Regions from separate parts of the Serpentinicella alkaliphila genome, predicted to be linked through region 1. Evidence: a T-box and tRNA genes for the amino acid it is inferred to sense, from the RefSeq annotation. Region 1 holds a T-box; the other holds one or more tRNA genes.
What was found. A T-box is a leader RNA that pairs with one kind of tRNA and senses whether it is charged. The one in region 1 lies ahead of metG (methionine--tRNA ligase), so its partner is inferred to be a tRNA-Met.
Positions count from the first base shown of each region.

Region 2: it encodes a tRNA-Met, which carries the amino acid that the T-box ahead of metG (methionine--tRNA ligase) is inferred to sense. The anticodon was not compared.

Region 1 is NZ_CP058648.1:891,556-894,808, forward strand. It holds gene HZR23_RS04385 (TatD family hydrolase) at 1-86, opposite strand, end outside; gene metG (methionine--tRNA ligase) at 100-2,064, opposite strand; T-box leader at 2,152-2,386, opposite strand; gene HZR23_RS04395 (transposase) at 2,484-3,253, opposite strand, start outside.
Region 2 is NZ_CP058648.1:3,244,714-3,247,966, reverse strand. It holds rRNA gene HZR23_RS16640 (23S ribosomal RNA) at 1-1,263, shown strand, start outside; rRNA gene rrf (5S ribosomal RNA) at 1,318-1,434, shown strand; tRNA gene HZR23_RS16630 (tRNA-Asn) at 1,441-1,515, shown strand; tRNA gene HZR23_RS16625 (tRNA-Leu) at 1,523-1,611, shown strand; tRNA gene HZR23_RS16620 (tRNA-Met) at 1,685-1,760, shown strand; tRNA gene HZR23_RS16615 (tRNA-Met) at 1,770-1,846, shown strand; tRNA gene HZR23_RS16610 (tRNA-Glu) at 1,854-1,928, shown strand; tRNA gene HZR23_RS16605 (tRNA-Val) at 1,934-2,009, shown strand; tRNA gene HZR23_RS16600 (tRNA-Asp) at 2,024-2,100, shown strand; tRNA gene HZR23_RS16595 (tRNA-Thr) at 2,131-2,205, shown strand; tRNA gene HZR23_RS16590 (tRNA-Tyr) at 2,214-2,298, shown strand; tRNA gene HZR23_RS16585 (tRNA-Leu) at 2,315-2,397, shown strand; tRNA gene HZR23_RS16580 (tRNA-Gly) at 2,403-2,477, shown strand; tRNA gene HZR23_RS16575 (tRNA-His) at 2,514-2,589, shown strand; tRNA gene HZR23_RS16570 (tRNA-Gln) at 2,602-2,677, shown strand; tRNA gene HZR23_RS16565 (tRNA-Lys) at 2,685-2,760, shown strand; tRNA gene HZR23_RS16560 (tRNA-Cys) at 2,768-2,842, shown strand; tRNA gene HZR23_RS16555 (tRNA-Arg) at 2,846-2,922, shown strand; tRNA gene HZR23_RS16550 (tRNA-Lys) at 3,203-3,253, shown strand, end outside.

The sequences.
Region 1 (3,253 bases):
CCATTTGCCTTTGCATCTCTTAATATTTTATCTCTATCTCTATCAAACTTTCTACTATCTAAATGTGCATGACTATCAAATAACATTAAAATATCTCTCCTAACTTATTAATGTACCCGTTGGCAATTCACTATATAAAGTTGCCAAAGATAGTTTATCATCATCAGCTCCAGCTAATATCATACCTTGTGACTCTACACCTCTTAGCTTTACAGGCTTTAAGTTAGCAACTAAAATTACTGTTTTTCCAACTAACTCTTCTAGCGTATAATGTTTAGCTATACCTGATACCACTTGTCTTTGCTCTTTTCCTACCTCCAGCTGAAGAACATATAGCTTATCAGCCTTAGGATGTTTTTCTGCCTTAAGTATTTTCGCTGTTCTTAATTCTACTTTAGCAAAATCATCAATTGTTATTTCTTCTTTTTTAGGTTCTATAACTTCTTGTACTTCCTCTTTTTGTACATCTTTATTTGTTGCATTTATATATGCTTCATTTTCCTTTTCTATTGCTTCTACTTCTTTATCTATTTCTAGCCTTTGGAATAGGATTTCACCCTTATTAACCTTAAGCTCAGAAGGAGTTTTATCAAATACTTTTGCCTCCTCCCAGTTCATGGACTCCAGTGAAAGATTTAATTGTTTCCATATCTTATCTGAAGTATGTTCCATAAATGGTTTAATTAGTATAGAAATAATTCTTATAGTATCAACTAAGTTGTACAGCACTTGATCTAATCTACCCTTATTTGCCTCTTCCTTTGCTAAAACCCATGGTGCTGTTTCATCAATATATTTATTTGTTCTTCTTATTACCTTCCAAATCTCTTCTAAGCCATCATGAAACTGAAGCTTATTAATTGCCGATTCTACTTTATCAGCAGCCTCTGTTGCAACTTTTTTAAGATCTTCATCTATGCTTTCAGAAATATTTGATTTAATAACCACTCCATCATTATACTTCTCTACCATTGCAATCGTTCTGCTTACAAGATTTCCTAAATCATTTGCTAAGTCTGAATTAAAACGGGACAAGAATATTCTATTAGTAAAGTTACCGTCCTGTCCGAAAGTAAATTCTCTTAATAGGAAATATTTTAATGCATCTATTCCATATCTTTCTATAAGCGGTTCTGGATAAACTATATTGCCTTTCGATTTTGACATTTTATCAGCACCAAATAAAATCCAACCGTGTCCATATACCATTTTAGGTAGTGGTTCCCCAAGGGCCATTAACATAGCCGGCCATATAATAGTATGGAATCTTACAATTTCTTTTCCCACTATATGCACATCCGCTGGCCAAAACTTTTTATATTGCTCATCATCGTCACTTCCATATCCTAATGCTGTAATATAGTTACTTACCGCATCAAACCACACATAAATAACATGCTTAGGGTCAAATGGTACAGGAATACCCCAATCAAAGCTTGTTCTAGATACACATAAATCTTCTAATCCAGGCTTTAAGAAGTTGTTAATCATTTCATTTTTTCTAGACTCAGGAAAACAGATTTCCGGATGATCTTCAAAATATTTAATTAGCCTATCTTGATATTTAGATAATTTAAAAAAGTATGCTTCTTCTTTTGCTAAATGGGCTGGTCTTCCACAATCCGGACAGCCTTTTTCTTCTTTTAATTGTGTTTCAGTCCAAAAAGATTCACAAGGCGTACAATACCATCCCTCATATTCACTTTTATAAATATCCCCTTGGTCATAAAGCTTTTGAAAAATTTTCTGAACACCTTTTTTATGTTTTTCATCCATAGTTCTATAAAAAACATCATAAGATATTTCCATTCTGTTCCATATCTTTTTAATGTCTTCTACTATTTCGTCAACATACTCCTTAGGATTTTTTCCATTTTTCAAAGCTGCCTCTTGTATCTTTTCACCATGCTCATCAGTTCCAGTTAAAAAAACAACATCATATCCAGTAAATCTTTTAAATTTAGCTAACACATCCGCTGCTACAGTCGTATACGTATGTCCGATATGTAATTTAGCGCTTGGATAATATATTGGTGTTGTAACATAATAATTTCCTTTTTTCACTATAATTCCTCCTTCTGAGTCAAAAGGGACGGTTATTTTTGACTCTTTTTGTTTATTTTTAAATACAAAAAAACCCACGTCCTATAAAATAGGGGCGAAGGTTAACTCACGGTACCACCCTAGTATGCTATTAATTAAATAATAGCCTCCATCGGTATTTAAACCTAGCAACATAACGGATGCAAACCGTTATGACTTAAGTGCCGAACCTCAGTCATAATGCTCAGGGGCCATGTTCAGAGGGTTACATCGTACCGGCTTTCACCTTATCCGGCTCTCTATAACGACTAGACCAACTTACTCTTCCCTTCTTCGCTCATTTCATTTATTAATTAATGTTTGTATTATACATTAAAATATATAAAAATATTCATATGATGTCAACTCTATACATAAAAATATATTTTTTCATCTACAAATTATTTAACTCTTTGTACTTTATTCCTATTAACGTTTAATATTTCTGCAATTCTTCTAATAGATAAACCATATTTATTTTTCAATAGTTCTATTAAGTTATTTCTTATTTCTTTATCAGTTTGAATATCACAAAATCTCTTTTGTTGCTCATTTAAATATTTTTCAACTAGATTTCTACCTTCTTTAGTTCTGGCTTGAGAATCCAAAAGGTTCAAAAAATCTCCTCTATCCTCTAAATCGATTGTAAAGGTTTTCAATTGTTTAATTGCATAATTAATATTATTAGAAAATAAGCTAAGTATTTCCTCACCATTTATTAAAGAAAAATCCTTATTTATATATGATTTCATACTACTCCAGTTATAATGCCATGATTTTTTTACTATGCCTGCTTCTACTGGATTATTGTGTACATACCTTATCAGCCTAATTAAGTACCCTTCGTTTTCTACATTTATACTTTTATATCTATCTTGAAAAACGTGTCCAATCTTATCATATTTTTTATTAAAATACATAGCATAGCTAACATTTATCTTCTTCATAATTCCTGGTAAAGTGTCGTTGTCTTCTTTTAATACTAGATGTACATGATTAGTCATTAAACAGTATGCAAAGATTGAATACTCTTTATTTTCACGTTTTGTCTTTAATATTTCTAAAAACTTAACCATATCATTCTCACACAAAAAAATATCATTTTTATTGTTCCCTCTTAACATTATATGATATATCCCTGTGCTGCTGGGGAACCTATTTTGCCTAGGCA
Region 2 (3,253 bases), 900 kb from region 1:
GAGAGAATCCTAAGACGAACGGGAGAAGCATTGTTAAGGAACTCGGCAAAATGACCCCGTAACTTCGGGAGAAGGGGTGCCGGGATGTGTGAAGGCTTCGCGCCGTAAGCATAACCCGGCCGCAGAGAATAGGTCCAAGCGACTGTTTAGCAAAAACATAGGTCTCTGCTAAGTCGAAAGACGACGTATAGGGGCTGACGCCTGCCCGGTGCTGGAAGGTTAAGGGGAAGTGTTAGGGTTAAGCTCGAAGCACAGAACTTAAGCCCCAGTAAACGGCGGCCGTAACTATAACGGTCCTAAGGTAGCGAAATTCCTTGTCGGGTAAGTTCCGACCCGCACGAAAGGCGTAACGATTTGGACGCTCGTCTCAACAATGCACCCGGTGAAATTGTAATACCAGTGAAGATGCTGGTTACCCGCGACAGGACGGAAAGACCCCGTGGAGCTTTACTGCAACTTGACATTGGATTTTGATACTACATGTACAGAATAGGTGGGAGACTAAGATACTAGGACGCCAGTCTTGGAGGAGTCGACGTTGGGATACCACTCTTGTATTATTGAAGTTCTAACCATGAGCCATGATCTGGTTTTGGGACACTGTCAGGTGGGCAGTTTGACTGGGGCGGTCGCCTCCTAAAGAGTAACGGAGGCGCTCAAAGGTTACCCCCAAGACGGTCGGAAATCGTGCGAAGAGTGTAAAGGCAGAAGGGAGCTTGATTGCGAGACAAACAGGTCGAGCAAGGACGAAAGTCGGACTTAGTGATCCGGTGACGAGTGGAAGGGCCATCGCTCAACGGATAAAAGCTACCCCGGGGATAACAGGCTTATCTCCCCCAAGAGTCCACATCGACGGGGAGGTTTGGCACCTCGATGTCGGCTCATCACATCCTGGGGTCAAAGTAGGTCCCCAGGGTTGGGTCGTTCGCCCATTAAAGTGGTACGCGAGTGGGTTCAGAACGTCGTGAGACAGTTCGGTCCCTATCCGTCGCGGGCGCAGGAAATTTGAGAGGAGCCGTCCTTAGTACGAGAGGACCGGGATGGACGTACCGGTGCACCAGTTGTTCCGCCAGGAGCACACTGGGTAGCTAAGTACGGAAGGGATAAGTCTTTGAAGGCATCTAAGCACGAAGCCCCCTCAAGATAAGATTTCCCACCCGAAAGGGGTAAGACCCCAGAGAGACTATCTGGTAGATAGGTCGGAGGTGTAAGTGCAGTAATGCATTAAGCTGACCGATACTAATAGGTCGAGGGCTTGACCAAAAAAGATGAAAGCTTTAAAATCTCACTTGTAGTTTTGAGAGAACACTCTCAATAAATCGTGACAATAGCGAAGGGGTCACACCTGTTCCCATACCGAACACAGAAGTTAAGCCCTTCAGCGCCGATGGTACTTGGCGGGCAGCCGCCTGGGAGAGTAGGTCGTTGCGGTTTAGATGTTCCAAAGTAGCTCAATGGTGGAGCAACCGGCTGTTAACCGGTAGGTTGGAGGTTCGAGCCCTCTCTTTGGAGCCATTTATATGCCGAGGTGGCGGAACTGGCAGACGCACAGGACTTAAAATCCTGCGGTCCTTCAAGATCGTACCGGTTCGATTCCGGTCCTCGGCACCAGTTTTAAATATGAAACTCAGCTATGCTGAGTATTACACTCACACTAAATCGGAGATTTAGGTGATTGCAATATCGCGGGGTGGAGCAGTTGGCAGCTCGTCGGGCTCATAACCCGAAGGTCGTAGGTTCAAGTCCTGCCCCCGCAACCAAATATATATGGCGGCATAGCTCAGCTGGCTAGAGCGTTCGGTTCATACCCGAAAGGTCACAGGTTCGACTCCTGTTGCCGCTACCAAATGTAGGGCCCCTTGGTCAAGCGGTCAAGACACCGCCCTTTCACGGCGGTAACAGGGGTTCGATTCCCCTAGGGGTCACCAAATATGGGCGCATAGCTCAGCTGGGAGAGCACCTGCCTTACAAGCAGGGGGTCACAGGTTCAAGTCCTGTTGCGCCCACCATATTTTAAACAAGTGGTCCGGTAGTTCAGTTGGTTAGAATGCCAGCCTGTCACGCTGGAGGTCGAGGGTTCGAGCCCCTTCCGGATCGCCATTTTAAAACTAAATTAGTAAATATATTAATGCTGGCATGGCTCAACGGTAGAGCAGCTGACTTGTAATCAGCAGGTTGTAGGTTCGATTCCTATTGCCAGCTCCATAAAAAATGGAGGGATTCCCGAGTGGCCAAAGGGGGCAGACTGTAAATCTGTTATCGACGATTTCGAAGGTTCGAATCCTTCTCCCTCCACCATTTTAATTATATATATGCGGGTGTGGCGGAATTGGCAGACGCACTAGACTTAGGATCTAGCGGGCGACCGTGGGGGTTCAAGTCCCTCCACCCGCACCAATTAAGCGGAAGTGGCTCAGTGGTAGAGCATCGCCTTGCCAAGGCGAGGGTCGCGGGTTCGAGTCCCGTCTTCCGCTCCATTTCTTTGTCTTTTTTAAATAGACTAAATAGACATGGTGGATGTAGTCAAGCGGTTAAGACACAGGATTGTGGCTCCTGCATGCGTGGGTTCGAATCCCATCATCCACCCCAAGATAAAAACATTGGGATATAGCCAAGTCGGTAAGGCAACGGACTTTGACTCCGTCATTCCCAGGTTCGAGTCCTGGTATCCCAGCCATAGAGATGATCCATTAGCTCAGTCGGTAGAGCACCTGACTTTTAATCAGGGTGTCCCGCGTTCGAGTCGCGGATGGATCACCATTTTTAAGGCGGCATAGCCAAGTGGTAAGGCAGAGGTCTGCAAAACCTTTATTCCCCAGTTCAAATCTGGGTGCCGCCTCCATATGCGCCCATAGCTCAATCGGATAGAGCGTCTGACTACGGATCAGAAGGCTAGGGGTTCGACTCCTCTTGGGCGCGCCAAAATAATAGGATTAACTAGGAGCATATGTTTCTAGTTTTTTTACGCCATAGGCTAGTGTTTTTTATTAACTATTATGGTAGTTAATTATATATGAAATTATGTAATGCTAGGAGATAGGAAGCTTATGTTATTGGTACAAATTACAAATTTTTTTATATATAAATAGTGTTGATTTTGAAGCTAAAAGATGATAAGATATAATTCGGTCGTTTTTATAGACTAAGAAGGGTGTAGTTCAATGGTTCCCTTCACCCGATTCCCTTCACCCGCTCCAAATATGATCCATTAGCTCAGTCGGTAGAGCACCTGACTTTTAATCAGGGTGTCCCG